Regions from separate parts of the Nocardia sp. NPDC005366 genome, predicted to be linked through region 1. Evidence: riboswitches for the same ligand, from Rfam matches in the RefSeq annotation. Region 1 holds a riboswitch; each other region holds the start of a gene.

Evidence for each region. Region 1 has a riboswitch for S-adenosylmethionine ahead of ABZS43_RS19070 (rhodanese-like domain-containing protein). Riboswitches for the same ligand answer to the same signal wherever they lie in the genome.
Region 2: linked by a shared signal. The riboswitch ahead of ABZS43_RS07770 (bifunctional o-acetylhomoserine/o-acetylserine sulfhydrylase) and the one ahead of ABZS43_RS19070 (rhodanese-like domain-containing protein) in region 1 are both predicted to bind S-adenosylmethionine.
Region 3: linked by a shared signal. The riboswitch ahead of ABZS43_RS05825 (aminotransferase class V-fold PLP-dependent enzyme) and the one ahead of ABZS43_RS19070 (rhodanese-like domain-containing protein) in region 1 are both predicted to bind S-adenosylmethionine.

Annotation. Positions count from the first base shown of each region.
Region 1 is NZ_JBEXFQ010000015.1:137,175-147,805, reverse strand. It holds gene ABZS43_RS19110 (arylsulfatase) at 1-1,279, shown strand, start outside; gene ABZS43_RS19105 (nuclease-related domain-containing protein) at 1,291-2,520, opposite strand; gene ABZS43_RS19100 (hypothetical protein) at 2,838-3,614, shown strand; gene ABZS43_RS19095 (LppP/LprE family lipoprotein) at 3,559-3,741, opposite strand; gene ABZS43_RS19090 (DUF456 domain-containing protein) at 3,883-4,365, shown strand; gene ABZS43_RS19085 (amidohydrolase family protein) at 4,419-5,288, opposite strand; gene ABZS43_RS19080 (FAD-dependent oxidoreductase) at 5,369-6,784, opposite strand; gene ABZS43_RS19075 (hypothetical protein) at 7,170-7,619, shown strand; SAM riboswitch class IV at 7,683-7,798, shown strand; gene ABZS43_RS19070 (rhodanese-like domain-containing protein) at 7,814-8,230, shown strand; gene ABZS43_RS19065 (O-succinylhomoserine sulfhydrylase) at 8,227-9,441, shown strand; gene fgd (glucose-6-phosphate dehydrogenase (coenzyme-F420)) at 9,505-10,515, opposite strand.
Region 2 is NZ_JBEXFQ010000005.1:61,242-71,872, forward strand. It holds partial or broken gene ABZS43_RS07750 (MFS transporter) at 47-218, opposite strand; gene ABZS43_RS07755 (NADP-dependent isocitrate dehydrogenase) at 337-1,554, opposite strand; gene ABZS43_RS07760 (MFS transporter) at 1,904-3,397, opposite strand; gene ABZS43_RS07765 (TetR family transcriptional regulator) at 3,546-4,262, shown strand; SAM riboswitch class IV at 4,315-4,425, shown strand; gene ABZS43_RS07770 (bifunctional o-acetylhomoserine/o-acetylserine sulfhydrylase) at 4,515-5,840, shown strand; gene ABZS43_RS07775 (homoserine O-acetyltransferase) at 5,882-6,991, shown strand; gene ABZS43_RS07780 (DUF3017 domain-containing protein) at 7,030-7,275, opposite strand; gene ABZS43_RS07785 (hypothetical protein) at 7,540-8,091, shown strand; gene ABZS43_RS07790 (isochorismatase family cysteine hydrolase) at 8,144-8,806, opposite strand; gene ABZS43_RS07795 (tRNA (cytidine(34)-2'-O)-methyltransferase) at 9,196-9,660, shown strand; gene ABZS43_RS07800 (DUF167 domain-containing protein) at 9,657-9,878, opposite strand; gene ABZS43_RS07805 (DUF4349 domain-containing protein) at 9,844-10,631, opposite strand, start outside.
Region 3 is NZ_JBEXFQ010000003.1:295,680-306,310, reverse strand. It holds gene ABZS43_RS05835 (Pls/PosA family non-ribosomal peptide synthetase) at 1-2,795, opposite strand, end outside; gene ABZS43_RS05830 (MarR family transcriptional regulator) at 2,982-3,401, opposite strand; SAM riboswitch class IV at 3,540-3,653, shown strand; gene ABZS43_RS05825 (aminotransferase class V-fold PLP-dependent enzyme) at 3,699-5,018, shown strand; gene ABZS43_RS05820 (flavin reductase family protein) at 5,113-5,580, opposite strand; gene ABZS43_RS05815 (YbaK/EbsC family protein) at 5,767-6,243, opposite strand; gene ABZS43_RS05810 (2-oxo-4-hydroxy-4-carboxy-5-ureidoimidazoline decarboxylase) at 6,293-6,613, opposite strand; gene ABZS43_RS05805 (crotonase/enoyl-CoA hydratase family protein) at 6,828-7,649, shown strand; gene ABZS43_RS05800 (MarR family transcriptional regulator) at 7,741-8,244, shown strand; gene ABZS43_RS05795 (MDR family MFS transporter) at 8,241-10,064, shown strand; gene ABZS43_RS05790 (hypothetical protein) at 10,230-10,469, shown strand; gene ABZS43_RS05785 (inorganic diphosphatase) at 10,603-10,631, opposite strand, start outside.

The DNA.
Region 1 (10,631 bases):
ACTGCAATTCTTCAACAACGCCTCCGAACCCATCGAGGAAAGTCTGCGGGCGATCGATGAACTCGGCAGCCCGAGCACCTTCAATCATTACCCGTGGGGCTGGACCTGGGCGGGCAACACCCCGTTCCGCCGCTGGAAGCGTGAAACCTATCGCGGTGGCGCGAGCGATCCGTTCCTTGTCCACTGGCCGCGGGGGATCACCGCGAGCGGTGAGATCCGAACCCAGTACGCGCATCTGGTGGATATGGTTCCCACCGTCCTCGACGTGCTCGGAATCGAGCCGCCGATCACCATCAAGGGCGTACCCCAGTCGCCCCTGCACGGTGTCAGCTTCGCTCATACCTTCGACAACCCGGACGCGATCACCCGCCATCACACGCAGTACTTCGAGATGCTCGGCCACCGCGCCATCGACCATGACGGCTGGCGGGCCGTATGCCCCTGGCCCGGCCCCTCTTTCGCCGAAGCGGACAAAGCCTTCGGCACCCCCATCACCGCCGATGATCTGGGCGAACTGGACGCTCATCACTGGGAGCTGTTCTACATCGACGAGGATTTCGCCGAAACCCGGGATCTCGCGGCCCAGCATCCGGACAAACTCATCGAGATGATCTCGCTGTGGTACGTGGAGGCGGGCAAATACAACGTGCTGCCCATCGACAGCAGCACGCTGCAACGTCTTATCCAGGAACGCCCCCAGATCACCGCGGCGCAGACCAGTTACACGCTGCGCGCGGGCACCGACACCCTGCCCGCGGCCGTCGCACCCCGCGTGCTCAACCGCCCGCACAGCGTCACCGTCGACGTGGAGATCCCACCCGGCGGCGCCGAGGGCGTCCTGCTCTGCCAGGGCACCAACGTCGGGGGCTGGACCTTCTTCGTCAAGGACGGCCGATTGCACTACGCGCACAACTACGTTCGGCGCGCCCTATACCGCGTCGCCTCCACGGAGACCGTCCCCGAAGGCCGTCACGAACTGCGCTTCGAATTCGAACCCACCGGTGTCCCCGACATCACCAAGGGCAAAGGCGCACCGGGTAACGCCAAGCTCTATATCGACCGTCGCCTGGTCGGCCAGGAGGAATTCCCGGTCACCACACCGGTCGCCTTCAACCCCGGCGGCATGACCTGCGGGGCCAATCCAGGCTCCGCGATCACGCCCGATTATCGCCCGCCGTTCCGGTTCAGCGGCATGTTGCACAACGCCGTCGTCGACCTCTCCGGGGATCTGATCACCGATATCCCCAGCGAGATGCGCATGCATATGGCCCGGCAGTAGGCGACGACCCCTCAGCAGTCCGGCTGGAAGGGATAGCAGCCCCGAGGTGTACGGGGCGCGGATCGCTCGGTGGGTGGCGGAGGTGGGGGTGGTGGCACGGTGGTCGGTTGCGGCGGGGGTGCGGGCGGTTCGACCGTTGTCGTCGGGGTGAGCTGGTCGCCGGTCTGCCGCGGTTCGGTGGAATCGGAGCCGCCCTGCGTCACCGCCCATATTCCGCCGCCGATCAACGCGATCGCGGCGGCTGCGCCGAGCAGTACGACGCCGCCGCGGCGTCGTCGCGGCCGTGTGGCGGTATCGCGTTGCGGAACAGTGGATTCGCGTGGTCGGTCGGTGGGGAGTACGGTCGGCCGGCTGACATCGAAGGGCCGGTCCGGCGAGATCAGCGGGCGCGATTTCAGCGGTGCGCGCGGCGGGCTCGTGGGTGGTGGTGCGGTCGCGGGAGTACGCGCCGCTGGTGGTGCGGGCGGAGGCTGCGCGTGGATCGGCGCGGCGGGCGGGCTCGCGGGAATCGGTGGACCGAAATCGCGTGGCGAGACCGGTGCGGTGGGTGGGTGCGCGGGCGGCGAGGCCGCAGCCGGTGATGGCGCACTCGACGACTGCCGCGGTTCCGTCGGAAATCCTTCGGCGACGAGTTGTTCCGGAGTCACCCGGTCCGCGTACCCGAGCGCGGCGAGCAACGCATGCACTCGTTCGGCGCTCCAGCACGCCTCATGACGGGCAGCGCGTCGACGAAAGTACTGCCGTAACTGGGACAGCCCGGCAAGTTCGACGTCGCACCCTTTCGGTTGGGGCCCGCTCCACCGGAGGGTGACCGGGTATCGCGCGTGCGGCACCACGAGCACCAGTCCCGCGACGAACGCCTCGATCCCGGCTTTCTCGGCGCACGCCTTCAGGTTGAAGAAGGCGTCGCTGACCTGGTTGATCGGATTCGTGTCGCCCTTGCGCACATGCACCGGATCCTGCGGGACCCCGGACAAACTCCAACGACCGTTGGCCGAGCACGACAGCTCACCGCCTGCTCGGGGAATGATGCCTTTGACCTCTACGGCGACGCAGGTGTGCGGGGTGATCACCACGAGGTCGGTTTCCTGGGCCGTGCGCGGGTTGTTCCTCTCGGGGACATAGCAACCGGAGATCGCGATACCGGCGACCTTGTATTCGTCGGTCCACGTGCGCAGCCACCCGATGATCCGCTGCTCGGTGGGCGGGATGCCGGTTCGTTCGGCGTTGATGACGAGCATCTCCTACACCCCTCCTCGCGCGGGAGCGCCGAAAACGACGCCCCCTCAACGTTATCCCCGGGCAACAACACCCGCATCAGTGCTGGTGATTCCCGGTCCGAACGTCGATCGCCGGGCGTTTCGTACGGCGCCGGGGAGCGCTCACGAGCTCCGTCGCCACTGGTGGACAGATCATCGGGCCCCGTACAGAATCACCTGATGTGGAAACGATGTTTCAATATCCGAAACATGCTCGCTGGTGACCCGGGGTATCGGCCGCAGCGCGCCGGTCCGACATGCGGGCATGCGACCCCGTTCCGCCACGAACTGTCCGGCGCGTGAGCGCACCCATGGACTATCCCCTTTCGCTGGCCATCGAGGATTTCGCGCCGGTGCTCCTCACCACGTGCGGAGTTCTGCTGCTGCGCCGCCTCACCGGCGGCGGATGGGTGGTCGTTGCGGCCGGGCTGATCGGCACGGGCGGATTCGCCAAGGCCGCCGCGAAACTCGTCGTCGCGGCAGACGGACCCGATCTACCGTGGCTGCGCGGCATGCTCTTTCCACTGCTCACCCTCGGATTCGCCCTGCTGTATGTGGAATTGACGCGCACCGCGACCGGACGGATACCGCGCTGGCTGGTCATCCTGGCCCCCGGCCTGACCGCCGCGTGCGCCGTGGGCGCGGTACTCGCCGCCGAAACGCTGCCGATGCTGGTGAGTACCACCGTTTTCGCCACCCTCACCGGTATTCACCTCATCGGATTGGCCCGGCAGCGCGGCGATACGGTGGCCGCCGCGCTGATCGGCGTTCAACTACTGGCGTTCTTCGCGCTCGGCCCGCTGGCCTCGCGCTCGGACCAGTCTGTGGCGCTGCAGTGGGCGGAACAGGTATGCAATACCGCTGCCCAGGCGGCCTTCCTGATCGCGGCCTGGCGTCTGTCGGCCTCGCTCGGCGCCCCACCGTCGCGTCTGAGTCGAAAACTCTGCCGGAATCATCACCCGTGGGCTTCATTCGGGATCGACCAGGGTTCTACAGTCCGACCGGGGGCTGGAACTCGAGCTAGCGGTGAGCGCCGGGATCGGCGACCTCGTCCGGGATCGCCGGGTTCGGGGTGACCTCACGGCTGTCCGAGCCGAGGGTGTAGGTGATGACCACCGGACCGCCCGAGGGGCAGCAGTTGGCGTCGTTGCCGGTCAGCCAGCGATAGCGCACCTGGACAGTGAGGTCGGAGGAGCCGACCACGCTCGCCGCGCCTCGACCCCGATATCGCGGCGACAGGACACGCCGTCGGACTACCTGCCGCAACCTGCGCCGTGCACGCGACATGCGCATAGGCGAGAATCCTGGCAGCGCGACTGGGCGCTGGATTCGGAGGGATCAGCGGTGAGCGTGTGGGGAGAGGTCGTCGTCGGCCTCGTTATTCTGGTCGGACTGGTGGGGATCATCGTTCCGATCCTGCCGGGAGCGATTCTGATCTTCGGCGCGATCGGGGTGTGGGCATTCCTGACCGGCGGTGCGACCGCGTGGACGATCTTCGCCGTCAGTGCGGTATTCCTCGTGGTGTCGGCGATCGTGAAATACACGTGGCCCGGTCGCAAGATGAAGGACGCGGGTGTTTCCAATCGTGCCCTGTTCCTGGGGGCCGTCCTCGGCGTCGTCGGATTCTTCGTCATCCCGTTCGTCGGCCTGTTCGTTGGATTCGTTCTCGGTGTCTATCTTTCGGAATTGCAGCGGCTCGGGGAGAACCAACAGGCTTGGCAGGCAACCAAACACGCGCTCGAGGGCGTCGGGCTGTCCATGCTGGTCGAACTTCTCGGCGGCTTGCTGGCCTCCGGCGCGTGGGTGATCGGGCTGATCATCACGTAACCCCTATATGGGACGACCGGGGCTGAACAACTTTCGCCGAGGGCGGACGCGGCTCACCTCTCGATGGCGGGAAAGGGAATGGTGTCGTCGGAGGGCTTCGGAAGATCGTCGCGGCGCAGGGGCAGCGTGGGCTGTTCGGATTTGTGCAGTGGGATCGTCGGGTTCGGGTCGACGTCGTCGCGCCGATGCACAGGCAGTCGGTAGAACAGCCGGGCGTTGTCCTCGAGGACGGCGAACATATCGGTCCCGACGACATCGCAGATGAGGTCGACATCGGAATCGCGGAAGGGGCGGCCCGCGCGGGTGCCGGGCAGGTCGGTGCCGAACATCAGGGCCTCGGGGTTGACCGCGTGGATGCGGCGCAGGGTGTCGGCGACGTTCATCGAGACGCGGCCGAAACCCGTTGCCTTCACGCGCGCGCCGCGGTCGACGAGGTCGAGCAGATAGGGCAGGCCCTCGTCCGACATGCCGAGGTGATCGATGGAGAAGGCGGGGAGTTTGGAGATGACCGGTTGCAGTGAGGTGAGCATCTTGCCGTCGATGTAGACCTCCACGTGCCAGCCGACCAGGTCGTGGGCGCGCAGCGCCTGCAGGGTCATGGCGGTGATGTCGGCGGCGACGCGTTTGACGTTGAAGCGCAGCGCCCGCACTCCGGCGCGGTCCAATTCGATGATCTCGTCGTCGGTCGCTTCCAGGTCGAGCGCGGTCACACCGACCCAGCCCTCGCCCAGCTCCGATAGCGCCGCCTTCAGGTAGCTCTGATCGGTGCCTTGGAACGAACCGGTGACTACTGCGCCCCCGCGGACATCGAAGCGCGACATACGCTTTCGATAGTCGGCGATGGTGAAGACGTCGGGCAGGTAGCCGTCGTTCTCGGCCAGCGGGAACCGCGGGTCGAAGATGTGGACATGGGCATCGAACACCTGTACAGAATGCCTCAGTGACGGAGTTCGCGCTGTGGCGGCGGTCGCGCGCATGTGCGACCGCCGCGACGGCGACGGATCTAGACCTTGTGCGGTTCGCTCGCGCGCAGCATGTCTTCGCGCTCGACGACCTTGACGCGTTCGCGGCCTTCCGGCTCACCGAGTGCGCGCTCGTGGGCGTCGAGCCGGTACCAACCCTGCCACGTGGTGAACGGGACGCCCTTGGACTCCAGGAAATCGGTGACCGCGTCCAGTTCGGGCTGTGCGGCGGGGATGAAGCCCTCGGCGTCGTCGAGCAGGCAGGCCACGGTTTCGTTGGCGTCGCCCTTGGTGTGACCGATCAGGCCGACCGGGCCGCGCTTGATCCAGCCGGTGACGTAGGTCGCGGGCATGAAACGGGCCGCGCCGTCGGCGGCCTCGTCCTGGAGCACGCGTCCGGCCTCGTTCGGCACGGTGCCCGCCTGGTCGTCGAAGGGCAGGTTGGTGATGTTCTGCGACAGGTAGCCGACCGCGCGGTATACGGCCTGGATATCCCAGTCCTTGATGACGCCGGTGCCCTTGACGTTGCCGGTGCCGTCGAGCTGGGTGCGTTCGGTGCGCAGACCGACCACCTTGCCGTTCTCGTCGCCGACGATTTCCGCGGGCGATTCGAAGAAGTGCAGGAAGAGTTTGTGGGGGCGGGTGCCCTGGTCGCGGATGGCCCACTGTTCGAGGGTGTTGGCAACCATGTCGACCTGCTTGGAATGCCTGCGGGCGGCTTCGGAGCCTTCGTCGTAGTCGATGTCCTCGGGGTCGACGATGACCTCGATGGTCGGGGAGTGGTCGAGTTCGCGCAGTTCCAGCGGGGTGAACTTGGCCTGGGCCGGGCCGCGACGCCCGAAGACGTGGACCTCGATCGCCTTGTTGGCCTTCAGGCCCTCGTAGACGTTCGGCGGGATCTCGGTCGGAAGCAGTTCGTCACCGGTTTTGGCCAGCACGCGCGCCACGTCGAGCGCGACGTTGCCGACGCCGAGCACGGCGACCTTCTCCGCGTCGAGCGGCCAGGTGCGCGGCACGTCGGGGTGTCCGTCGTACCAGGAGACGAAATCGGCCGCGCCGTAGGAACCGTCCAGGCCGATCCCCGGGATGTCCAGCGCGCGGTCGGCGTTGGCGCCGGTGGAGAAGATGACAGCGTCGTAGAAGCGACGCAGGTCGTCGAGGGTGATATCGGTGCCGTAGTCGATATTGCCGAGCAGTCGGACCTGCTCCTTGTCGAGCACCTTGTGCAGGGCGGTGATGATGCCTTTGATCCGCGGGTGGTCGGGTGCGACGCCGTAGCGGATCAGCCCGAACGGCGCGGGCATGCGCTCGTAGAGGTCGATGCTCACATCGGCCTCGGACTTCATCAACGCGTCGGCGGCGTAGATGCCGGCCGGTCCCGCGCCGACGATCGCGATGCGGAGCGGGCGGGCCGCCTGAGCTGCACCGCTCGTTGCTGCTGCACTCTGTTCGGTCATCTCTTCCGCGCACCCTTATGGTCGAAATTAATGGCGTTTGACTTAGCTTAGGCTAAGTTCACGCGTCGTTCCGGCGCACCTCGCGGTGCGTGACGCTGGTGCTGCTGGCTCGTGACTGCACGGCCCCCAGGTCGCTACGACGGTGAGCTCTCATATGGCTATGACAGCAGGCCGCAGTCCCGCGATTCTATCGGTGGCATGTCATGGGCCCTCTCAGGGTGTCGTGAACTGAACGGATGCCACGCCTCCCGGCGATCACCGACGACCCGTGACACCAGCCTACCGAGGTCCCTTCCGTCCGTGCCTGACGCGCGCTCGCGCCGGTGCGGCCGGGTGCGGCGGGGTCGGGTGTCGGATAGCGGCGCCGACCAGGGATGATCGAGGCATGACCGAGCAGCGCCCCGACCCCGAGGACGACGAAGCGATCGTGCTCGACCAGACCGATCAGCGCACCATGGCGCCGTTCATCGCGGCCGCGGTCTTCGCGGCGGTCGTGCTCGTCGCCATCGTGGCGGGCGGGCTGCTCTCACCCGCTGAGAAAAATGTCACAGAAGCCGACCGGATAGCGGGGGCCGCGCAGAACTACGTGAGCGCGCGTAACGCCAGTGATCAGTCGCCGCCGCCCGGAGTCGCGTGCGAGGGCTTCGAGGAGGGCAAGTCGCCGCTGGCGGGTCAGTTCGCCGGTGGAAGCTCAATAGAGATACCGAAAGTCGCGGATCAGTCCGTCAACGGAGATCGGGCGAAGGCGGCCGTCACCGTGCGGGTCGACGGCCGCGAGACCACCGAGACCTGGAACTTCACCCGATCCGGCGACAAGTGGATCGTCTGCGGATGACCTGCCCGCGTGTCGCGAATCGGTGTTTGACATGTCGCCCGCTCGACGGGCAATCTCAGTTCAGGTCATGAGAACCAGCGTCAAGCCCCGGCTCGCTGGTCGGCAACCCTCCTCCGCGGTGGGGTGCTCCGGGTGACGACCTGGCCGCGCGCCGAAAACGGGTGTGGCAAGTGCGGATTCACAGGAGGTTCGACATGAGTTATGCCGGTGACATCACCCCCCAGCAGGCGTGGGAAATACTGCGGGAACATCCCGAAGCCGTTCTGGTCGACGTGCGCACCGAAGCGGAATGGCGCTTCGTCGGCGTGCCGGATACCAGTTCGATCGAGCGGCCGACCGTGCTGATCGAATGGGTCGACAGCAACGGCGCGCGGAATACCGAATTCGCCGACCAGCTGGGTAAGGCCCTGCAAGCGCGCGATCAGGAAGCGCCCGTGGTCTTCCTGTGTCGTTCCGGTCAGCGTTCGGCGCATGCGGCGAATCTCGCGACCGAACTCGGCATCGGCCCGTCCTACAACGTGCTCGACGGTTTCGAGGGCGGTCTCGACAGCACGGGCCACCGCGGCGGCGAAGGCTGGCGGGCCACCGGCCTGCCCTGGCGGCAGTCGTGATCACCGGCGGCGCCTTCGACAAGCCGCTACCCGATGATGTCGGCCCGGCCACCCTCGGGGTGCGGGGCGGCCTGCGCCGCTCCGGTTTCGAGGAGACCTCCGAGGCGCTGTACCTGACCTCCGGCTTCGTCTACGAGAGCGCGGAGGCGGCCGAGGCCGCGTTCACCGGCGACGTCGAACATTTCGTCTACTCCCGCTACGGCAATCCGACGGTCGCCATGTTCGAGGAGCGGATGCGCCTGCTCGACGGCGCGGAGGCGTGCTTCGCCACCGCGAGCGGTATGTCGGCCGTATTCACCTCGCTCGGAGCGCTGTTGAGCGCGGGCGATCGACTGGTGGCCGCGCGCAGTCTCTTCGGATCCTGTTTCGTGGTGTGCAACGAGATCCTGCCGCGCTGGGGCGTGGAAACCGTCTTCGTCGACGGTGAGGATCTGGACCAGTGGGAACAGGCGCTGTCGGTGCCGACGCAGGCGGTGTTCTTCGAGACCCCGGCCAACCCGATGCAGACCCTGGTCGATGTGCGCAAGGTCAGCGAACTCGCCCACGCGGCGGGCGCGAAGGTGGTGCTGGACAACGTTTTCGCCACCCCGCTGCTGCAGCGCGGTTTCGATCTCGGCGCCGACGTTCTCGTGTACTCCGGCACCAAACATATCGACGGCCAGGGCCGCGTGCTCGGCGGCGCCATCCTCGGCGAGCGGGACTATATCGACGGTCCGGTGAAGAACCTGATGCGCCATACCGGTCCGGCGCTGAGCCCCTTCAACGCGTGGACGCTACTGAAGGGTTTGGAGACGATGCCGCTGCGGGTGCGCCATTCCACCGAATCGGCACTGAAGCTCGCGCGCTTCCTCGAGGGCAATGATTCGGTGAGCTGGGTGCGCTACCCGTATCTGGAATCGCATCCCCAGCACGCCTTGGCGACCAGCCAGATGAGCGGCGGCGGCACGGTGGTCACGTTCGAACTCGACGCGCCGGCGGACGAGGCGAAGAAACGCGCCTTCGAAGTGCTCAACCGGTTGCGGATCGTCGATATCTCCAACAATCTCGGCGATTCCAAAACTCTGATCACCCATCCGGCCACCACGACCCACCGTGCGATGGGCCCGGAAGGCCGCGCCACCATCGGTCTGTCCGACGGTGTTGTCCGCATTTCGGTTGGCCTGGAGGATGTCGACGACCTCCTCGGGGATCTGGAGCGCGCGCTGCGCTGAAATCGCCCGGCGCAGACGAGAAGAACCCCATCCCGGCCGGGATGGGGTTCTTCGTCTATCAGCTCAGCCGAGCGCCCGCAGCCGGGGGCCGAGGTCACGTTCGAACAGTTCCAGGAACCGGCGCTGATCGTGGCCGGGGGCGTGGAAGACCAGGTGGTTCAGCCCGGCGTCCAGGTACGGCTTGATCTGGGCGACGGCCTCGTCGGGATCGCTCGCCACGATCCAGCGCTTGGCGATCTGCTCTATCGGCAGCGCGTCGGCGGCGGTTTCCATCTCGATCGGGTCGGTGATGCTGTGCTTCTGTTCGGCGGTCAGCGACAGCGGCGCCCAGAAGCGGGTGTTCTCCAGTGCCAGTTCGGGATCGGTGTCGTAGGAGATCTTGATCTCGATCATCCGGTCGATATCGTCGACGGTGCGTCCGGCCTTGCCCGCGCCCTCGGCGACGGCGGGCAGCAGTTTCTCGGTGTAGAGATCCATCCCCTTGCCCGAGGTGCAGATGAAGCCGTCGCCCGCGCGACCGGCGTAGCGGGCCACCAGGGGGCCACCCGCCGCGATGTAGACGGGAATACCGCCCTTGGGCACGTCGTAGATGGAGGCGCCGACCGTCTTGTAGTACTGGCCGTCGAAATCGGTGCGGTCGCCGGTCCACAGCGCCCGCATCAGGTCGACGGATTCGCGCAGCCGGGCGAAACGCTCCTTGAATTCCGGCCATTCGCCGGTGTAGCCGGTCGCGATCTCGTTGAGCGCCTCACCGGTGCCGACACCGAGCATGACGCGATCCGGGTACAGACAGCCCATGGTGGCGAAGGCCTGGGCGATCACCGCGGGGTTGTAGCGGAAGGTCGGGGTCAGCACCGAGGTGCCGAGTTGAATGCGCTGGGTGCGCTCACCCACCGCCGCCATCCAGGCCAGCGAGAACGGGGCATGCCCGCCTTTGTGCCGCCACGGCTGGAAATGATCGCTCACCGTCGCGCTGTCGAGTCCGTGTTGCTCGGCCAGCACCGCGATCTCCACCAGTTCACGCGGTCCGAATTGTTCCGCCGACGCCTTGTATCCGAGTTTGAGACCACTCATATGTGCGCCACTCCTTCGCTTCGCTGCCACGCATCCGGTGCGGGTATTTCCGACACCGGTTCCGGCCGCGCGCGGGTGTCCCACACAGACGCCGCGTGCGGCGGTACGGCCGTACT
Region 2 (10,631 bases), on a different contig from region 1:
CCGCAGCAACCGCCTTGGCACGCTGCCCTACGGGAGCCAACGTGGCCGCTGCCAGCGCCGCGATCACCGGCGCTCCGAGCACCACACCCAGCGCGTAGGCCGATACCGCATGCCCCTGCCGTCGGCTCGGAGACGTGCATGGCCTCGGCGATATCGGGCAGCAAACCCATGGTGACGAATTCGGTCGTAGCGATGCCGAAACCCCCGAGCGCGAGGGCTCGGGAAACAGCTCGGGCACCCGTTCCACCACACGGTGGGCGGGTGCCCGTGTCGACCCGGCGCTGGGACGTCCAGCGCCGGAGAGGTGAGCGCATCACTCACCCCCGATGCTCCGGCTCAGCGCAGGGCGCGAGCCAGGTTCTCGTCGAGCGCGCCGAGGAATTCCTCGGTGCTCAGGTAGCCCTGGTCGCCGCCGACGAGCAGCGCGAGGTCCTTTGTCATCTGGCCGCCTTCGACGGTCTTGATGACGACATCCTCGAGGGTCTGGGCGAAGCCGATCACCTCGGGGGTGTTGTCCAGCTTGCCGCGATGCTCGAGTCCGCGCGTCCAGGCGAAGATCGACGCGATCGGATTGGTCGAGGTCGGCTTGCCCTGCTGATGCTGACGGTAGTGCCTGGTCACCGTGCCGTGTGCGGCCTCGGCCTCGCAGGTGCGACCGTCCGGGGTGAGCAGCACCGAGGTCATCAGGCCCAGCGAGCCGAAGCCCTGGGCGACGGTGTCGGACTGGACGTCGCCGTCGTAGTTCTTGCAGGCCCAGACATAGCCGCCCTCCCATTTCATGGAGGAGGCGACCATATCGTCGATGAGGCGGTGCTCGTAGGTGAGACCTGCCGCGTCGAACTGGGTCTTGAACTCGGCGTCGAAGACCTCCTGGAAGGTGTCCTTGAACATGCCGTCGTAGGCCTTCAGGATGGTGTTCTTGGTGGACATGTACACCGGGTAGTTCTGCGCGAGACCGTAGTTGAACGACGCGCGGGCGAAGTCCTCGATGGACTTGCGGAAGTTGTACATGCCCATCACGACGCCGCCCTCTTCGGGCATCTTCACGACCTCGTGCACGATCGGCTCGCTGCCGTCGTCAGGGGTGAAGGTGAGGGTGACGGTACCGGCCTGGAAGACCTTGAAATCGGTGGCGCGGTACTGATCGCCGAACGCGTGGCGGCCGATGATGATCGGCTTGGTCCAACCGGGGACCAGACGCGGCACGTTCGAGATGATGATCGGCGCGCGGAAGATGGTTCCGCCCAGGATGTTGCGAATGGTGCCGTTGGGCGAGCGCCACATCTTCTTCAGGCCGAATTCCTCGACCCGGGCCTCATCCGGGGTGATGGTGGCACATTTGACGCCGACACCGTGCTCTTTGATGGCGTTCGCGGCATCGATGGTCACCTGGTCGTCTGTTTTGTCCCGGTACTCGATTCCCAGGTCGTAGTACTCGAGGTTCACGTCGAGATACGGGTGGACCAGCTTGTCCTTGATGAACTGCCAGATGATCCGGGTCATCTCGTCGCCGTCGAGTTCTACGACGGTACCTTCAACCTTGATCTTGGACATGGATCTTCGTGTCCTCCTAGGATGGTGCCCTCATTGCACGGCCAGGCGAACACGCTTGTGAGCGGACCCCAGCTGTTCCAACAGACAACGTATATGTCCCGTCTTGTCGGCGGGACGTGTGGCAAAACAAGACAAGCGTACTGCTGGTGATGTGCTCACCGTGCGGGGAGGTGCCACTGTGCGCAACCTCGCAGCGTACCCGGGTAACGGCGTTAGTTATTACTCGCAGGTAGGTATTGGGTGATCCAGACCACGTCCGCGCAGGTCACGCATGGATCGCACCGACCCGCAGAAAGCGACGAGGGTCCGCGCGCCCAACCCGGCGCACGGACCCTCGCATCCCCTCGAGTCAGACCGTCATCGGAACCTTCACACCCTCCTCGGCCCCTTCGATCAGATTCTCCGGCTTATCCCTGATCATCAGCGCGACCACCGCGACAGCGGCGAGGAAGAAGCCCGCGCCGACGTAGAACGCGACGTCGTAGCTGTGGATGGAGGCACGCGCGGTGAGATCGCCGAGACCCTGATTGTCGATCACATAATTCTTGGCGACCTGCACCGAGATCGTGGTGAGCAGCGCGGTGCCCACCGCGCCGCCGACCTGCTGCGCCGCGTTCAGCAGCGCACTGGCCACACCGGAATCCCGTTCCTCGACCTGATGCAGGGCAACGGCTTGCATTCCGACGAACAGCGGACCCATGCCGAGCGCGATCAGCGACTGGGCGGGCAGCACGCTGAGCGCGTAGCCGTCGCCGAAGCTCAGCTGGGCGAGCCACAGCAGGCCGATGACACCGAGGACGGCGCCGGTCAGCATCAGCGGACGGGGGCCGAATCTGGGCAGCAGGCTACTGGTGATACCCGCGGAGATCGCGATGCCGATCGGGAAGGGCAGGAAGGCGACACCGGCCTTGAGCGGCGTGTACCCCAGCGTGTTCTGGAAGTAGAAGCTGAGGAACAGGAACATCGCGAACATCGCGATCGGAACCAGCAGCGCCACGAGCAGCGCGCCACCCCGGTTGACCTCACCCGGAATACGCAGCGGAAGCAGCGGATTCGACGAGCGCTGCTCGACGGCGACGAATACCGCGAGCAGCACGACACCGAGGGCGAGCAGCCCCAGCGTGCCGGCCGAGGTCCAGCCGGCTTCCGCGGCACGGCTGAAGCCGTACACGATGGCGATCAGACCGAGGGTGACGGTGATCGCGCCGGGCACGTCGTAGCCGCCCGTGCGCGGTGCGGGCACATCCCTGACGACGAAGGTCAACGCGCCGACCAGCGCGATGATCGCGATCGGGGTATTCACCAACAGCGTCCACCGCCACGAGGCGTATTCGGTGAGCGCGCCACCCGCGAGCAGGCCGATCGCGGCGCCGCCCGCCGAGATGCCGGCGAAGATGGAGAAGGCCGTCGCCCGCTCCTTCGCCTCGGTGAACGTCACCGAGAGCAGTGACAGCGCGGCGGGCGCGAGAAGCGCGGCGAAAGCGCCCTGCAGGCCGCGGCCCGCGAAGAGCTGCGCCCCGTTCTGCGCGAGGCCCGCCAGCGCCGACGCGGCGGCGAAGCCGATCAGGCCGACCATGAAGATCCGGCGACGGCCCAGGTAGTCCGCCATGCGGCCGCCGAGAAGCAGCAGACCGCCGAAGATCAGCGTGTACGCGGTGAGCATCCACTGCTTGTTGCTATCGCTGATGTCGAGATCACGTTGTGCGAAGGGCAGTGCGATGGTCACGATGGTGGCGTCGAGAACCACCATGAGCTGCGCCAACGCGATGACTGCGAGGGCGAGCCAGCGTGCGGAACTCCCCCGTTTCTCCGGTGCTTCGGCCACCGATGCGGTGTCGGTCATCTCGGTCTCCTCGTTCGAAGTGCTGGACTCTCGGATCAATTCGGCCAATCCTGTCACCGTCAGACAATTGGCGTCAAGAGAAAAATGTCGCAATCGGACATTTGTCGGTTGCGGACAGCGACTGGGCGCCGTGCGATAGAATGCGGACATGCTCGACTCATCAGCGCCGATCGCCGCGGCGGCCGACGCCCGCGCCAACGACCCGGCCGATGGTCGGTGCGGACGGGGACCGAGCCTGCGCGAGCGCAAGAAAATACAGACCCGTGCGCGAATCATCGAAGTGGCGCTCGACCTGTGCGACGCCCAAGGGTTCGACGCGACGACGGTCGAGCAGATCGCGCATGCCGCCGACGTCTCGCCGCGCACCGTTAACCGATATTTCGAGACCAAAGAGGACATCGTCCTCGGACCGGTCGCCGACTTCGGCGAGGGCGTCGCCACCGCGCTGCGGCAACAACCAAGCACCGACGGCGACCTGCCCGCGCTGTGCAACGCCTACCTGGACATGATCGACCGCGCCACCGCCGGGGACAGCACATCCTTCCGGCAGTTCCAGCAAATGCAGCGGATCGCTCGCAGCAGCCAGACGGTTAACGCGCGCGCCCTGGAATTCGGCGAGACCAAGACCACGGCGATCAGTCGCTGCCTAGCCGAACGCGCGGGCACGGCGCCCGACGCGCTTCCGGTCCGGCTGGTGGTGGCGACCTGGCAGATGCTGTGTCATATCGCGATGGCGGATTCGGAGGAACTGGTCGTCAACGGCGACCCGCAGACCGCCGCCCGCGCCGCCCGCGCCGCGGTACTCACCGCGTACGACGAGCTCCGACGCATCTGCTCGCACGCGCGCCCGCTCGACTCCGCGTGATATTTCCAACGGGATTCGGGCGTTGCCCGACCGCCGGTTACCATGTTTGTCAGGTCATGAGTGCCAGCGCCAAGCCCCGGCTCGCTGGACGGCAACCCTCCAGCTGCGGTGGGGTGCTCCGGGTGATGACCGGGTTCCCGAAGGCCGGGAGCAAGCGCGCTGTTCAGGAGGATCCCGAAATGTGTTGTTGTCCGTCGCCCGCAATACGATAACCCGTTCGTCCGGCGAACAACCCCCCATTTGGAGAACGATATGAGCGAACCCATCGCGTCCCCGATCGATCCGGCCGCCTGGTCCTTCGAGACCAAACAGGTCCACGCGGGCCAGTCCCCCGATCAGAGCACCGGCGCCAGGGCCCTGCCGATCTACCAGACCACCTCGTACGCATTCCGCGACACCGCGCACGCCGCGGCGCTGTTCGGTCTGGCCGAACCAGGCAATATCTACACCAGGATCATGAACCCCACCCAGGACGTGGTGGAACAGCGCGTCGCCGCGCTGGAAGGCGGAGTGGCCGCGCTGCTGGTGGCCTCGGGGCAGGCGGCGGAGACCTACTCGATCCTCAACCTGGCCTCGGCGGGCGATCACATCGTCTCCAGCCCGCAGCTCTACGGCGGCACCTACAACCTCTTCCACTACTCGCTGCCCAAACTCGGCATCGAGGTCTCCTTCGTCGACGACCAGGACGATCCGGAGCAGTGGCGGGCCGCGATCCGGCCGAACACCAAAGCCCTCTACGGCGAGACCATCGCCAACCCGAGCGGCGCCATCTTCGACATCCGCGGTGTCGCGGACGTGGCCCACGCGGCCGGGCTGCCGTTGATCGTCGACAACACCGTCGCTACGCCGTACCTGATCCAGCCGCTTGCCCACGGCGCCGACATCGTCGTGCACTCGGCGACGAAGTACCTGGGCGGGCACGGCACGGCCATCGGCGGTGTGATCGTGGACGGCGGCAACTTCGACTGGACGGTGCGCGACGAGAACGGCGCGGCTCGCTACCCCGGTTTCACCACACCCGACCCGAGCTACCACGGCGCGGTCTTCGCCGATCTCGGCGCACCGGCCTACGCGCTGAAGGCGCGCGTGCAGTTGCTGCGCGATCTCGGCGCCGCGATCTCGCCGTTCAACGCGTTCCTGATCGCTCAGGGCATCGAAACGCTGAGCCTGCGACTCGAACGGCATGTCTCCAATGCTCAGGCCGTCGCCGAATTCCTCACCGAGCACGCGGACGTCGAAGCCGTCTTCTACGCTGGCCTGCCCACCTCGCCGTGGCATACGCGCGCCAAGGAGCTGGCCCCGAAGGGTGCGGGCGCGATCGTTGCGTTCGACCTGCGCGGCGGGATCGACGCGGGCAAGAAGTTCGTCGACGCGCTGACACTGCACAGCCACGTCGCCAATATCGGCGATGTGCGCTCGCTGGTGATCCATCCGGCCTCGACCACCCACTCGCAGCTGACACCCGAGGAGCAGTTGGCCGCGGGCGTGACACCGGGACTGATACGTCTCGCCGTCGGCATCGAGGGCATCGATGACATCCTGGCCGATCTACGCGCCGGTTTCGCGGCGACCTCGTGACCGTGAGCGCCGAGCCGAGCACCACCCGTCCAGCGACCGGTGTGACACTTCTGCCACCGCCGGACGGGCGGCTCGGCGTGATCGCCATCGGGGATGTCGCGCTGGAGAACGGCGCCGTCGTCCCCGACGTGCTTCTCGCGGTGCAACGTTGGGGTGAGCTCTCCCCCGCGCTGGACAATGTCGTACTGGTCGAGCACGCGCTGACCGGTGATTCACACGTGGTCGGCGGGCCCGACGACGCCCACCCGCAGCCGGGCTGGTGGGAGGGCATGGTCGGCCCCGGTGCGCCGCTCGATACCGACGAGTGGTGTGTGATCGCGACGAATGTGCTCGGCGGCTGCAAGGGCAGCACCGGGCCCTCCTCCCTCGCTTCCGACGGAAAGCCGTGGGGCGCAAGGTTTCCGGAGATCTCCATCCGCGATCAAGTGACCGCGGAGATCGCGTTGACGCGGTTGCTCGGCATCGACCGGTTGGCCGCCGTGGTCGGCGGGTCGATGGGCGGCATGCGGGTGCTGGAATGGATGATCGAAGCACCGCAACGAGTGGCGGCGGCCCTGGTGCTCGCCGTCGGCGCGCGCGCCACCGCCGACCAGATAGGAACCCAGACCACCCAGATCGCCGCCATCAAGGCCGATCCGGACTGGCAGGGCGGTGATTACCACGACACCGATCGCGCCCCGATGACCGGCATGGGCATCGCGAGGCGGATCGCGCACCTGACCTACCGCACCGAGTCCGAATTGGATCACCGCTTCGAGAATCACGCGCAGGACGAGGAAGATCCGTGGCGGGGTGGTCGCTACGCGGTGCAGAGCTACCTGGACCATCAGGCCGAAAAGCTCTGTAGCCGTTTCGATCCCGCCACCTACGTCCTGCTCACCGAGGCGATGAACCGGCACGATGTCGGCCGCGGGCGCGGCGGTGTCGCGGCGGCGCTCGCCTCGACCCCGGTCCCGTGCGTGGTGGGCGGCGTCGACTCCGATCGGCTGTATCCCCTACGGACACAGCAGGAATTGGCCGACGCGCTACCCGGCTGCGACAGGCTGGAGATCGTGCATTCCAGGGACGGGCACGACGGATTCCTGACCGAGGCCGCCGCGGTGTCGAAACTGCTGATCGAAACCATGCGGCTGGCACGCGAACATCGCTGAGCGGTACCGGGGTTGGTTCCTCACCAGCCCGGGGCTGGTCAGCCGACGCCGACCGTGCTGATCGTGGCGGCGATGGTCACGATGGCGGAGCCGAGCAATCCGAGGGCGGCCACATCGAAGGGTCTGCTGCGCACCGCGAGCAGTCCGACGCGCGCGGTCGGCAGACACAGCCGGAACGCCGCCGCGAGCAGGGTGGCGCCCCCGAAGAACAGCGCGCCACGTCGCCACCGATCGGAGGCGACGAAGACCACGGCCAGCACGATGACCAGGGTCACCACGACCATCGGCAGATGGCAGCGCAGGAACTGTTCGCCTGCGCTCGGCTTCCTTCCCGCGGGCGATTCGACATCGGTCACGCCCCCGATTCTTGCAGACCCCGACCCTACGAGCACCCGGCCCTCACCCCGAGGACGAACTCGGCGCCCGATGCCCGACCGGCGCTCGGCCCCCTTGACCGGTGACCGTCGGCCGTACCAGACTGGGCGCGGCATACGGGGCCCGCAGATCTGGCGGAACCTCGATCATCGGGGACGAATCGGGGGAAGACCATGCGAATCAATCGTGCCGTCATGACCTTCGTGGTGCTGGCGACCGCCCTCGGCGGCGCGGGAGGCTGTTCGGGGGACACCGTGGCCGAGTCGGCGACACCGAATTCCGTGGCGTCATCGACCACCGTCGCACCGCCGCTGCCCGACTTCGGGCCGCTCGGGTACGGGAAGATCCGGCTCGGCATGAGCGTCACCGATGCCAAGGCCACCGGGGAGATCGCGAAACTCGAGGACATGGGCGGCGACCCGCCCGGATGTGGCCGCTACACCGCCGCCGCGGGCTGGAGCGGCTTCTACAACCAGGGCGAAATCGTCGCGATCACGCACAACAAATTGCCCGCCCACACCCCCGAGGGCATCACAGTCGGCTCCACCCTGGAACAGGTGCGCACCGCCTACCCCACCCTGAAACTCGGTCATAACTGGAGTTCCGCCGACGTCCCCGGCCACCCCGCCCACTACGGTTTCCTCGGCATTCGATCCGAGAGCCCGCCCGAGGCGAAGGTCACCCAGATGCTGCTCTACAACGACAAGGACACCTGCCACAACTGATCGACCCGCTTCATCGCCGATGTGCCACGAGCCGCAGGTGATTCACATCGAATCAGAATATCGCCGCCTGATCCGGTCGGTTCGCCAGAAGCGGTGTGATCGTGTCGACGTCAGTGACCATCGCGTGCCCCTGGAAGGCGAATTCGTCGTAGGCCCTCGCCATGGCCTCCTTGTCCTTCCCGCCACAGGCGTCAGCGATCACCACCGGCACGAATCCCAGGTCGGTGGAATGCGCGACGGTGGGCGCGATGCCGATCTCCAACGCCACCCCGCAAATGGCGTAGCTGCCGATACCGAGGTCGCGCAGCGTAGCGGCCAGCGGAGTGCCCTCGAACGCCGACATCGAAGTCTTGTCGAAGACGATCTCATCCGCCTGCGGTCGTAACTCGGGAACCAACTCGAAGGACGGAGTGTCGCGCTGCAGGATCGGTTTCAACTCTTCGACGGTCTCGACCCGCTGCCAGCTCATCGCCATACGCAGACCGAATACGCCACTGAGTCGAGGTGGCAAGAAGAAGTGGCGCAGGAAAATCACCGGATAGCCGCCGCGCCGCGCCGCCTCGACCAGCCGCACGACCCGCTCGATGATCTGCGGTCCGTCGCTCAGTTGCGACAACACCCCGACCTGCATGTCGTATACGAGCACCGCCATTCGGTCCGGTGCGCACACGTCGGCGAGTCCTTCGGGTATGTCGAGTCCGTTGCCGAACCGCATCGTCCCCGCTCCTTACATCGATAGTGTTCTCCGGGATGACCGCTGTCCACGGCGATCCGATCGGGCTCCGACCACTGTACGTCCAGCGACACTGTGCGATACCTCGATGGCACGTGCCCCGATCTACCTCAACGGCGAGACGGCAGCTAGACCACCTTCGCGATCTCATTCGTGCTGACGGCGGTTTCGGACACAATCTCCCGAACGATGCGCTCGGGGTCACTCCGATCGTCCAGAGGGATCACATCGACGGCCGACCGGCCGGCATGACTGGGCCAGACCAAAGCGATTTCGCTTCCCGACGCCGTCGTCACCAGAACGCCCTGACGACCAGCTACCCGACTGACCAACTCATCGACGGACAGCGACCACCTGGTTGACTGATACTTGTGTTCCGACTGATGTTCCACGAGCCCGCCATCCCGGGGAATACCGGTAATGCGATTCGCCTGGTCGCGGGCACCGGATGCGAATTGCATCTGGTCGAGCCATTGGGATTCGACCTGTCCGAATCGAAGTTGCGGCGGGCCGGGTTGGATTACCACGATCTGGCGTCGGTGACGGTGCACGGGAGTCTCGCCGAGGCGTGGCGGACACTGGAGCCGGAGCGGGTTTTCGCGTTCACCACCCAGGCGACGACGCGCTACACCGATATCGCATATCGGGAAGGCGACGTGCTCCTGTTCGGCACCGAGCCCACCGGACTTCCCGCGCAGGTGCTTGCCGATCCGCACATCACCGAACGGCTGCGGATTCCGATGCTGCCGGGGCGGCGATCGATGAATTTGTCCAATGCCGCCGCGATCACGGTGTACGAGGCGTGGCGGCAGCACGGGTTTCCCGGCGGGGTTTAGCGGTCCACCTCGAAACGTTTGAAGCGGGAGGTCGCGCCCGCGGTCAAACGGACCGCGCTCTTGGGGACGCCGAAATGGTCGGCGAGGAGTTCGATGGCGGCTTTATTGGCCTTGCCCTCGACGGCGGGTGCGCGAACGTAGAGCTGAAGGGTGCCGTCGTCGAGGGTTTCGACGAGCGGGCCCTTACGGCTGTTCGGTTTGATCGTCACCCTTACCACCGTTGGGGGCACCGGATTCTCCTTCCTTGGCAACGGTTTTCGTGGTGTCGGGGGTGGATTCCGCGGTTCCGGTCGCGGCCTCTGCGGCACCGGTCCTCGCTTGCGCGGTGTCGGGAGCCGCCCGGCGCCGCTCGGCTTTCGGTGTTCGGCCCGCCGCGGCGCCCCCCGTCGGACGCCGCCGCACCAGGCGCGCGATCCCCCATACCACCGTGCCGACCACCGCCAGGAATCCGAGCCATGGAATCGCCTTGCCGACGAAGACGACAGCATCCTGCAACCAATCCACCAGCGAATTCCAGCCGGAGATGACTCCGTCCCAGAAATTGCCCGGGTCGTCGTCGTGGTCGGACTTCTGCTCCGTGGCCGTGATGTCGACAGTCAGGCTGGAAAGGCTCACCTGGTCGTCGAGCAATCGTTGCCGCGCGGTGAGGCTGTCGAGTTCGCCCTGCCTGCTCGACAGCGCGTTCTCGGCGGCGAGCAGGTCGGCCGTGCTGGTCGCGCCCGCGATGAGCGCACGCAGCCGGTCCACCGAAGCCTGCAACGCCTTGATCTTGGCGTCGAGATCCTCCCACTGCATGGTCACGTCTTCGCGATTGGTGCTGACGCGGGTGAGTTTGCCGACGCCGCCGAGTCCGTCGATGAACCTGTCGGTCTTGTCGGCGGGTACGCGCACGGTGAGCGACGCGCTTGGATCGTCATCGTCGGTTCCCGGTTGTTCGGTGCGGCTGTCGATCCGTCCGCCCGCGGCTCGCA
Region 3 (10,631 bases), on a different contig from region 1:
CATGCCTGCCACCCGATCCGGCTGCGGACCGGGTGGTAGCCCTCCGTCAATCCGATGCTGAACAGCCGCACCGCGATAATCGTCACCGCGGCGTAGACGCCGAGACTGAGCAGCGTGGCGACGGGAAGAATGGCGAACGCGCGTCCGAGCCCGGCAGTCAATGTGGTGGTGTCGCGGATCCACCAGGCGATGAACGCGCCGCCCGCGGCCAGACCGAGGATGGGGACCGACGCGAGCACCATGGAGGTGACGCCGAAGATCGCGACCCAGTGCGCGGCGCGTGCCGGGGTCTCGTCGGGCCAGCGATGCCTGGCCTTGCCGACCTTCACCGCGGGCGAGCCCGCCCAATCCTGATCCGCCTTGACCTTGCCGGAGACAGCGGATCCCGGTGCGATCTCGGCATTCTTGCCGATCTTGGTGCCGGGCAGCAGGATCGAGCGCGAACCCACGACCGCGCCCGCCCCGACGGAGATCGGACCGATATGCACGAGATCACCGTCGATCCAGTACCCCGAGAGATCGACCTCGGGTTCGACGCTGCACCCGTTGCCGAGTTCCAGCATGCCGGTCACCGGCGGCAGCGTATGCAGGTCGACGCCCTTGCCGATCTTCGCCCCGAGTGCCCGCGCGAAGGGCACCATCCACGGTGCGCCGGAGAGATTCTCCGCGCCGCTGGCCTCGGAGAGCCGCACCGCCGTCCAGAGTCGCAGGTGCACGTGCCCCCCGCGCGGGTAACTGCCCGGCTTCACGTCGTCGAGCAGTAGTCGGGCGCCGAGGGCGCACAGGGCCATTCGGCCGGGTGGGGAGATGAACAGCAGGAAGGCGATGAACGCCCACCACCACGATAGATGCGGCAGCCACGGCAGCGAGCCCGACCACGCGGCGATATTGCCGACGATGGCGAGCCAGGTGAGCCATTGCAGTCCGGTGAGGGTGGTCAGCGGAATCGTCGCGAGCACCTGGAATACCTGGGCGGGCAGTGGGGTCGGGCGCACGTGGCGCACTTCGGCGGTGGCCACGGGTGCGCTGTCGTCGAGATAATCGGCGAGGGCTCCGAGTCGCGGGTGGTCGTACAGTTCGGCGACAGTGATATGCGGATAGCGTTCGCGCAGCGCGGCCACCAGTTGCGCGGCGGCGAGTGAGCCGCCGCCCACATCGAAGAAGTCGGTATCGGGACTCGGTGTCTCGGCGCCGAGCAGCGCATCCCACAGGCCCGCGACCCACAGGGCGGTCGGGGTGAGTCCGATTTCGGCCTCGGCGTCCTTCTGTTTCGGCAGCGGCCACGGCAGCGCGTCGCGGTCGACTTTGCCGGAGGTGCGCGTGGGCAGTTCGGCGACGACGGCCAGACGCGGTACCAGCGGAGCCGGAAGTTGTTCGGCGAGACGGTCTCTGGCGGCTTTGAGGTCGTAGTCCGCGTCGGGTCCGGTCAGGTAGCCGACGAGGATCTTATTGCCCGCCTTGGTACTTCGGATCGCCGCGGCGGCGCCGGTCACGCCGGGCAGGTGTTGTAGTGCGCTGTCGATCTCGCCGAGTTCGATACGGCGACCGCCGATTTTGATCTGGTCGTCGGCGCGTCCGAGGAACACGAGTCCGGCGCTGTCGTTGCGCACCAGATCGCCGCTGCGGTAGGCGCGTTCCCAGCCCAGTGACGGTAGCGGGGCGTATTTCTCGGCATCTTTGTCCTGGTCGAGATATCGGGCAAGCCCGACTCCGCCGATGACCAGCTCGCCCGATTCGCCCTCGCCCACCGGATTGCCCGCCGGATCGACCACGGCCAGATCCCAGCCGTCCAGCGGCAGGCCGATGCGCACCGGCCACTTTCCGTCGAGCAGGGCCGCGCACGCCACCACCGTCGCCTCGGTGGGACCGTAGGTATTCCACACCTCGCGTCCCGAATCCGCTTTTCCGGCAAGGCGTTCAGCGAGTTCCGGGGGTACCGCCTCGCCGCCGAAGATCAGCAGCCGGACCGACTCGAGCGCCTCGGCGGGCCAGGTGGCGGCCAATGTCGGGACGGTGGAGACGATGCTGATCTCGCGCCGCACCAGCCATGGACCCAGGTCGGCCCCGGTCCGGACCAGCGCGCGCGGGGCCGGGACCAGGCACGCGCCGTGCCGCCAGGCCAGCCACATCTCCTCGCAGGAGGCGTCGAAGGCGACCGAGAGTCCGGCGAGCACGCGGTCACCGGGACGGATCGGCGCGTCCCGCAGGAACAGCTCGGCCTCGGCGTCGACGAGCGCGGCGGCGTTGCGATGGGTCACCGCGACACCTTTCGGCGTTCCGGTGGATCCGGAGGTGAAGATGATCCACGCGTCGTCAGCGGGATCGGGCGGCGCCGTCGTGCCATCGGATTCCGCTGCGGCGGAGGTCGTTTCGATACCGTCCGCGGTGACAACGGCGGTGACCTCCGCCTCGCCGAAGACCAGCCTGGCGCGTTCGTCCGGATCGTCCGCGTCGACGGGCACGTAGGCGGCGCCCGCGTGCAGCACGGCCAGAATCGTCACGTAGAGCTCGTTGGTGCCCGAGGGCATGCGGACGCCAACGCGGTCGCCCGCTCGCACTCCGGCCGCGGCGAGGCGCGCGACGACGGCGTCGATCTCGGTCAGCAGTTCGGAGTAGCCGATGACCACGTCCCCGTCATCGATGGCGGGGGCGTCCGGGTGGTCGATGGCGGTGGCGGCGAGGATGTCGACCAGGGTGCGGGCGGGCGGGGCAAGGGCGCCGCGCGATAGCGGATCGGGAATCGACCGCGGATCCGGGCCCTCGCCCGCCGCGGTATCGACCTGCGGCTGCAGCATGACGTCCTGTCCACCTCTCATAGACCTGCCTGCTCTTCATCGTTCGTTGTTTCACAAGAGGGTTACCAGTGGGCAAACACCACGGGGACCAGTGGTCTACGGTACCCGGGGTATCGGCTGATCGATGGTCGCCGGATCGGGTGGTTCGTCCCGATGACAACCGCGCTACCGGCCGAAATACCGGATTCAGTCGCTCAGTGCCTGATCCTCGCCGAGCGCTTTGAGGGCGAGGCGATGCAGAATGCGCTGCTCGTCCGCGTCGAGGCGGTGCAGGACCCGTTGCGCCGCCGCCTCGATGAGTTCGTCGGTGCGGCGGCGTTCGGCGCTGCCCGCCTCGGTGACGGAGAGTCGGTATTTGCGGCGATCGACGGCGTCGCGGGTACGCACGACCAGACCGTTCTGCTCGAGCCCGTCGATCAGCCGGACGACTTCGCTGCGGTCGATGCCGAGAGCGGTGGATACCTGCTGCTGGGACAACTCGTCGAATTCCTCCAGGTAGACCAGCACCCAGTGCTCGCGCGGCGACGTGCCCATCTCGCTGCGCACCGCCTTGTGCAGCTTGCCGAGCACGTAGGTCGGGAAGCGGAGTAGCGCGGGGGGATGCATCGATCGCATCGCATACCGCCGGAATGCGCAAACGACGTACGGGCGACCGCGGTGAACGGACGCAGGTGATCGAGTGTCGCCGTCGACACGGAACGTCCCTGTTGACAGGACTGTGGTGCGTCTGCCAATCTCGGATCAGGTCACGAGTACCAGTGTCAAGCCCCGGCTAGCTGGTCGGCAACCCTCCTCCGCGGTGGGGTGCTCCGGGTGACGACCGGGCCGCCGCCCGACCGGGCGCGGCAAGCGCGGACTCGAACAATCCTCGATTGCGAGTCCCTCTGTCGACGGGATTACGTGATGACTGCTGTTGTGGACCAGACCTGTGCCCCCCTCGCCCGGGTATCCGGCGATGACCTCCAGGTGCCGCTCGTCCAGGGCGGAACCACCACCTACGCGAATTTCGACTACGCCGCCAGTGCGCCTGCGCTGGCCGCGGTCACCGACCGGGTGCAGCAGCTGCTGCCGTACTACGCCAGCGTGCATCGGGGCGCGGGTTACGCCTCCCGGATCTCCACCGAATGCTATGAATCCGCGCGCGCTTCGGTGAGCCTTTTCCTGGACGCCGCCGACGACCAGGTCGTGGTCTTCACCCGCAACACCACCGACTCGCTGAACCTGCTCGCCGGATGCGTGCCCGGCGACACCGTCGTGCTCGACATCGAGCATCACGCCAATTTCCTGCCGTGGACCAGGAACGGACGTCGCGTGGTGCGGGCCGCCGACACCGTCGAGGAGACCATCCGGCTTCTTGTCGCCGAGCTGTGCGCCAAACCTGCCGCGCTGCTGGCGATTACCGGCGCGTCGAACGTCACCGGCGAGGTGCTGCCGCTGGAACGTCTGGCCGAGGTGGCGCACCGGTGCGGCGCGCGCATCCTGGTCGACGCGGCGCAGTTGGCTCCGCACCGCCGGATCAGCCTGCGCGACACGGGAATCGACTACCTGGCCTGCTCGGGTCACAAGCTGTACGCGCCGTTCGGCGCGGGTGTTCTCGTCGGCCGCCGTGACTGGCTCGACGCGGCCGAGCCGTATCTGGCGGGCGGCGGCGCGGTGCGCGAGGTGCGCGCGGACTCGGCCGAGTGGGCTCCCGCGCCGCAGCGTCACGAGGCGGGGTCGCCGAATGTGCTCGGCGCGGCTGCGCTGGCCGCCGCCTGTGCGGCGCTGTGCGATATCGATGCCGAAACCCTCGCATCGCATGAACGCCTGCTCGCCGACCGTCTCCGCGACGGCCTGTGCGCGATTCCCGGCGTCGAACTCCTGCGACTGTGGTCCGACAGCCCCGATTGCGTCGGTATCGTCGCCTTCACTCTCGACGGTTTCGCCCCCGGCCACGTCGCCGCCTACCTCTCCGCAGAACACGGCATCGGCGTCCGCGACGGCCGCTTCTGCGCCCACCCCCTGCTCGCCCGCCTCGGCCTCGACGGCGCGCTACGCGCCAGCATCGGCCTCGGCACCTGCTCCGCCGACGTCGACCGGCTGATAGAAGCCGTGGCCGACCTCGTAGAAACCGGCACCGGCTGGAACTACGCCGTCACCGGATCGCACTGGAACCCGACTCCGGAGACCCGCCCGTTCGCTACCGTCGACACCGGGGGCGCGTCACCCTGCGCCGTGGGCTGAGATTCCTATGTCGTGAGTCGTGGTCGCGTCGGCTCGCGGACATCGATCCGGACGCGCTCGACGCCGAGGTCGAATCCCGCGGGGTGCGTCGGAGCTATCGGTCCAGCGACGTAGGGCGGTGGTAACGGCCCTGGTAGTACAGCAGCGGCGCGGCGGCCGGTTCCTCGTCGGTATTGTCGTGCACCCGGGTGACCAGGCCGACGACGAAAGTATGGTCGCCGATGGGGATTCGGTGGTGGACGCTGGCGCGGACCCAGATGGGGGTGCCGTGCAGGACCGGTTCGCCGGTGTCGAGGGTCGTCCACAGGGATCGGTCGGAGAAACGTTCGTCGGCGGTACGGGAGAAACGCTGCGCCAGGTGATGCTGGTGTTCGCCGAGGAAATGGATGACAACGGAGTCCGCGCCGAGCATGGCGTCCAGGCTGGACGACGTGTGGGCGATATTGAAGGAGACGAGCGGGGGTTCGAGCGAGAGCGAGGCGAACGAGGTCGCGGTGAATCCGATCGGGCCGCTGTCCGAATTCAAGGTGACCACCGTGACGCCCGCGGGATAGTGGCGCATCGAGGCGCGATATTGCTCGGCGGTGATGCCGCTCAGATCGTCGGGGATCTGGACGCCGGCATCCGGCGGTGGTGCTTCGGTCACAGTTCGAAGTTACGCCCGCTCGACCGATCGCGGGCTGTCGCGTGGTCGTTCGCGCGATGGGCGTAAAGCCACCGCGCCGCCGCAGGGGCACGGCGCGACGGGTCAATCCATATCGATCGGCAGACCCGCGGTGATCCGGACGAGTTCTCGAAAGGACGTGCGGAACACCGTGTTCGGATGACCGCCCGCCGCCCACACTTCCCGATGCCCGGACAGCGCGTTGTCGACCCAGGTGGGCAGGTTGGTGGGATGACCGACCGGGGCGACACCGCCGATCGGCTGTCCGGTGACTTCGCGCACCATATCGGCGGGGGCGCGGGTGAGGGTGCCCTCGAGTCGTCGTCCGGTCTGCTGTAGATCGACCTGGTGCGCACCGGATACCAGTAGGAGTACCGGATCCTCGTCCAGCAGGAAGACCAGCGATTTCGTGATCGCGCCCACATCGACGCCGAGCACCCTGGCCGCGTCGGCGGCGGTGGCCGCCGATTCCGGTCTGCTGACGATGACGCCGTGATGTCCGCGCGCGATCAGCGTGTCCGAGACCCGGCATGCGACCGGGGGTAACGACGACCTGCGCATGGCACCAGGGTAAGACGATTGCGGGTGGGACGCCGGGCGAGTCGGAGGGTCAGTATTCGGGATAGCCTTCCGCGGGTCCGAGCATATGGTCGATCCGGTCTCTGGTGATCCGCGCGAGTTCGGTGACAGAGGGTTCGCCCGCTGGTTCGTGGGCCACCGCGTCGAGCGCGCGATCCAGATCTGCCTGCGACAGCGCGAGTAGTTCGATATCGGCTTCGGCTAGCAGCGCGTCGCGATCGGCGAAGGGACGCGCGTCCGCGATCCGCGCCGCCCATGTGACATTGCAGCAGCATTCGTACAGGGCGTGCACGGCCCTGGCGCGCGGCAGGGAATTCAACCGGTCCAAACCGATTCCTCGGTGCATCAGCATTGTGATCTCCGAACCCGTCGATGGATGTGCCGACTCGACCATGATGGGGCGTGAAACTGCCAGGGAACCAGCGGGCCACGCCGAATTTGCACACCATTAACAGGGCGCGTCCGCTCCCGTCGGCTCATCCCGAACGCGGTGGTCGGCGGGTTGCCGATGACGATAACCGGGGATACCCGGGGTGCCGTCACCGCCTTCTCGATACGCTGTACAAATGACTGATTGGCAGGCATTCGCCGTCGAAACCAAGGACCATGTCGCGCAGGTGACCTTGATCGGTCCCGGCAAGGGCAACGCTATGGGGCCGGACTTCTGGCGTGAGCTGCCGGAGATCTTCGGCGGACTCGACGCCGACCCCGAGGTGCGCGCCATCGTGCTGACCGGTGCGGGTAAGCATTTCTCCTACGGGCTCGACCTGCCCGCGATGGCGGGCACCTTCGGCGCGTTGCTCGCCGATCGCGCCTTCGCCGCGCCGCGCACGGATTTCCTGGTCGAACTGCGACGGATGCAGGCCGCGGTGACGGCGGTCGCCGACTGCCGTAAGCCGGTGATCGCCGCGGTCTCCGGGTGGTGCATCGGCGGCGGGCTGGATCTGATCGCGGCGGCCGATATCCGCCTCGCCAGTGCGGAGGCCAAGTTCAGCCTGCGGGAGGCGAAGGTGGCGATCGTGGCCGATATCGGGTCGCTGCACCGCCTGCCCGGCATCATCGGCGAGGGGCATCTGCGTGAACTCGCCTATACGGGCAAGGATATCGACGCGGCGCGCGCCGAGCGGATCGGCCTGGTCAACGACGTGTATCCCGATCAGGACGCGGTACTGGACGCCGCGCACGCGCTGGCCCGCGATATCGCGGCCAATCCGCCGCTGGTGGTGCAGGGCGCGAAGGATGTCCTGGATCAGCGCACGAAGGACGCGGTGGCGGCGGGCCTGCGCTATGTCTCGGCGTGGAATTCGGCCTTCCTGCCGTCGGAGGATCTGACCGAGGCGATCCAGGCCGTCTTCGAGAAGCGCGAGCCGCAGTTCAAGGGCCGATAGGCACCGCTACGGCCGCTTGCTTTTTCCGTTCGTCCGCCTACATACTTGCGCCAAGCAACTAATTGTTTGACGCAAGTAAAGGTGGCGCGGCGTGGATCCGGACGACGAGGCGATCGATGTGATCGCGGTTCAGCTCACCCGGTTACAGCGCATCAGGGAGCGCACCGCGGCCCAGATCCGCACCAAGGACGGTGTCGATCCGGCCGCGTTCGCCGTGCTCTTCCGATTGCTCCAGGACGGCCCGATGCGCTCGGGCACGCTGGCCGACGCGGTGTACAGCGATGCTTCGACGGTGAGTCGCCAAGTGGCGCATCTGGTAGATCGAGATCTGGTGCAGCGCATGGCCGATCCGACCGACGGCCGCGCCTGCGTACTCGTGGTGACCGAACGCGGGCGCCAGGTGGCCGAGCAGATCCGGCGTCGCCGCCACGAGAATCTCACCCGGGTCACGGAGTCGTGGACTCCGGACAGCCGGGCCGCATTCGCCGAACTGCTTCGTCGGTTCGTCGATGATTTCGATCGCGCGCGGCCCAGCATGGTTGCCGCTCTTCGCGAATCCCACGCCACTCTCACTGGGACGGAGAACTGTTCGTGACCGCACCGGCAGTAACAGAATCCCCCGCGGGTTTCACCCATAAGCAGATCCTGACGATCCTCAGCGGCCTCATGCTCGGCATGCTGCTGGCGGCTCTCGATCAGACCATCGTCTCCACCGCGATTCGCACCATCGCCGACGATCTGCACGGCTATTCGATGCAGGCATGGGCGACGACGGCCTACCTGATCACGGCCACGCTGGCGACGCCGCTGTACGGCAAGCTCTCCGATATGTACGGCCGCAAACCGTTCTTCATGATCGGTATCGGCATCTTCGTATTCGGCTCGCTGCTGTGCACGCTGGCGCAGTCGATGTACCAGCTCGCCATTTTCCGCGCCGTCCAAGGACTGGGCGCGGGCGGGTTGATGTCGCTGGCGCTCGCCATCCTCGGCGATATCGTCAGCCCCCGCGAGCGGGCCCGGTACCAGGGCTATTTCCTCGCGGTATTCGGTACATCCAGTGTGATCGGGCCGGTGGCGGGCGGCGTGCTCGCCGGCATGGATTCGATTCTCGGGGTGAGTGGCTGGCGCTGGGTCTTCCTGGTGAACGTGCCGCTCGGGCTGATCGCGCTGTTCGTGGTCTCTCGGGTGCTGCGGCTGCCGAAGAAACCGCACAGCACCGACCGGGTCGACTGGTGGGGCGTTCTCGTTCTCGCGATCGGCCTGGTCCCGCTGCTCATCGTGGCCGAGCAGGGGCACGAGTGGGGGTGGGGCAGCCCGGCCGCCCTCGCCTGCTACGTGATCGGCGTCCTCGGCATCGTCGGATTCGTCGTGGTGGAGAAGGGGCTGAAAGACGCGGCGCTGATTCCGCTGCGGATCTTCGGCAACAGCACCTTCGCACTCGGCGTGGTGATCTCGTTCGTCACCGGCGCCGCCATGTTCGGCGGAATCGCGCTGCTGCCGCAGTATCTCCAGGTGGTGCGCGGGGCGAGTCCGACCATGGCCGGATTGCAGATGCTGCCGATGGTGCTCGGCATGATGACCGGTTCGATCATCTCGGGGCAGCTGATCTCACGCACCGGCCGCTACAAGCGTTTCCCGATGATCGGCGTGGTCATGCTGACCTTCGGTCTTTTCCTGCTGCATTTCCTCGACGCCGACAGCCCGCTGTGGCTGGCGATGGTGTTCATGGCCTGCACCGGTTTCGGCCTCGGCAATCTGATGCAGCCGTTGACCCTGGCATTGCAGAATTCGTTGCCCGCCAAGGATATGGGCGTCTCCACCGCCGCGGCCACCTTCTTCCGTCAGATCGGCGGCACCTTCGGCGTCGCGGTATTCCTGTCGGTGCTGTTCTCCCGGATGACTCCGAATATCTCCGGCGAACTCCAGACCGCGTCGGCCGATCCGCAGTTCCGCCAGGCCGTGGTCGCGGGTACGCAGAGCGCCAACCCCGCTGACGTCGCGTTGGCCAAGGGGTTGCTCGCGCAGGACACCTCCGCGGCGGGCGAGGTGCTCAAGGACAGCTCGATCATCCAGCAGTTGAGTCCGGAATTGGCCAGGCCGTTCCAGGTCGGTTTCGCCGATTCGATGTCGACGGTATTCCTGGTCGCGATGGCGGCTGCCGTGATCGGCCTGATTCTCGTGCTGTTCTGGAAAGAACTTCCGCTGCGCATGGTCGGTGGCATCCAGGCGGCCGACCACGAGGCCGCCGCGAAATCGCTGGTCGACGCCGAGGTCGAACTCGCGGAACGGGCGGGTCTGCCGCTGGCGGGCGGCGAATCGTTGCAGCCGCCGGTCGAAGAACCCGTTCAGCGCGGCGACGAGACGTCGAGCCTGACGACCGGCAAGGTGGACGAGGTGGCCCAGAAGAACCCATGAGCCAGGACCCGCGCCTCGGGTGGGGAAGGAACCCCACCCAAGGGTGGGGAAGGTGATTCGCCCGAGGGAGGGCTCGAAGAACCCCTAGGGGTGGCTGTTGTGACGGGTTTGCCGACCTACCGTAAATCCCGTCGGAAACAACCTCGCTCACCAGGGAGCAACGAAATGCGAATCAAGTCCTTCCTCGCCGCCGGCCTGCTGGCTGTCGCCGCCGTCGCCGGGGTGTCGACGGCGGCTTCGGCCTCCGCCGCACCGCAGTACGACGCCGTGGCCACCGGGTACTACTACGGCACCTACGCCACCTACACGGCGTGCAGCGCCGACGGCGCCTCGCCCAGCACCGGCGGCTACTACTGGGAATGTGTGGAGACCTGGAGCGGCTGGGATCTCTACATCTACTACTGATTCGCCAGAGGAGGGGCATTCGGAATACCGGGTGACCCTTTTCGCCCCGAAGACAACGAAAGCGGGAAGCCCGGCCGAGCCGGACTTCCCGCTTCGTTGTCGTATGTGGCCTTGTTCTAGTGGCCGCCTTGTTCTAGTGGCCGCCGTTCTCCTGCAGCCGCT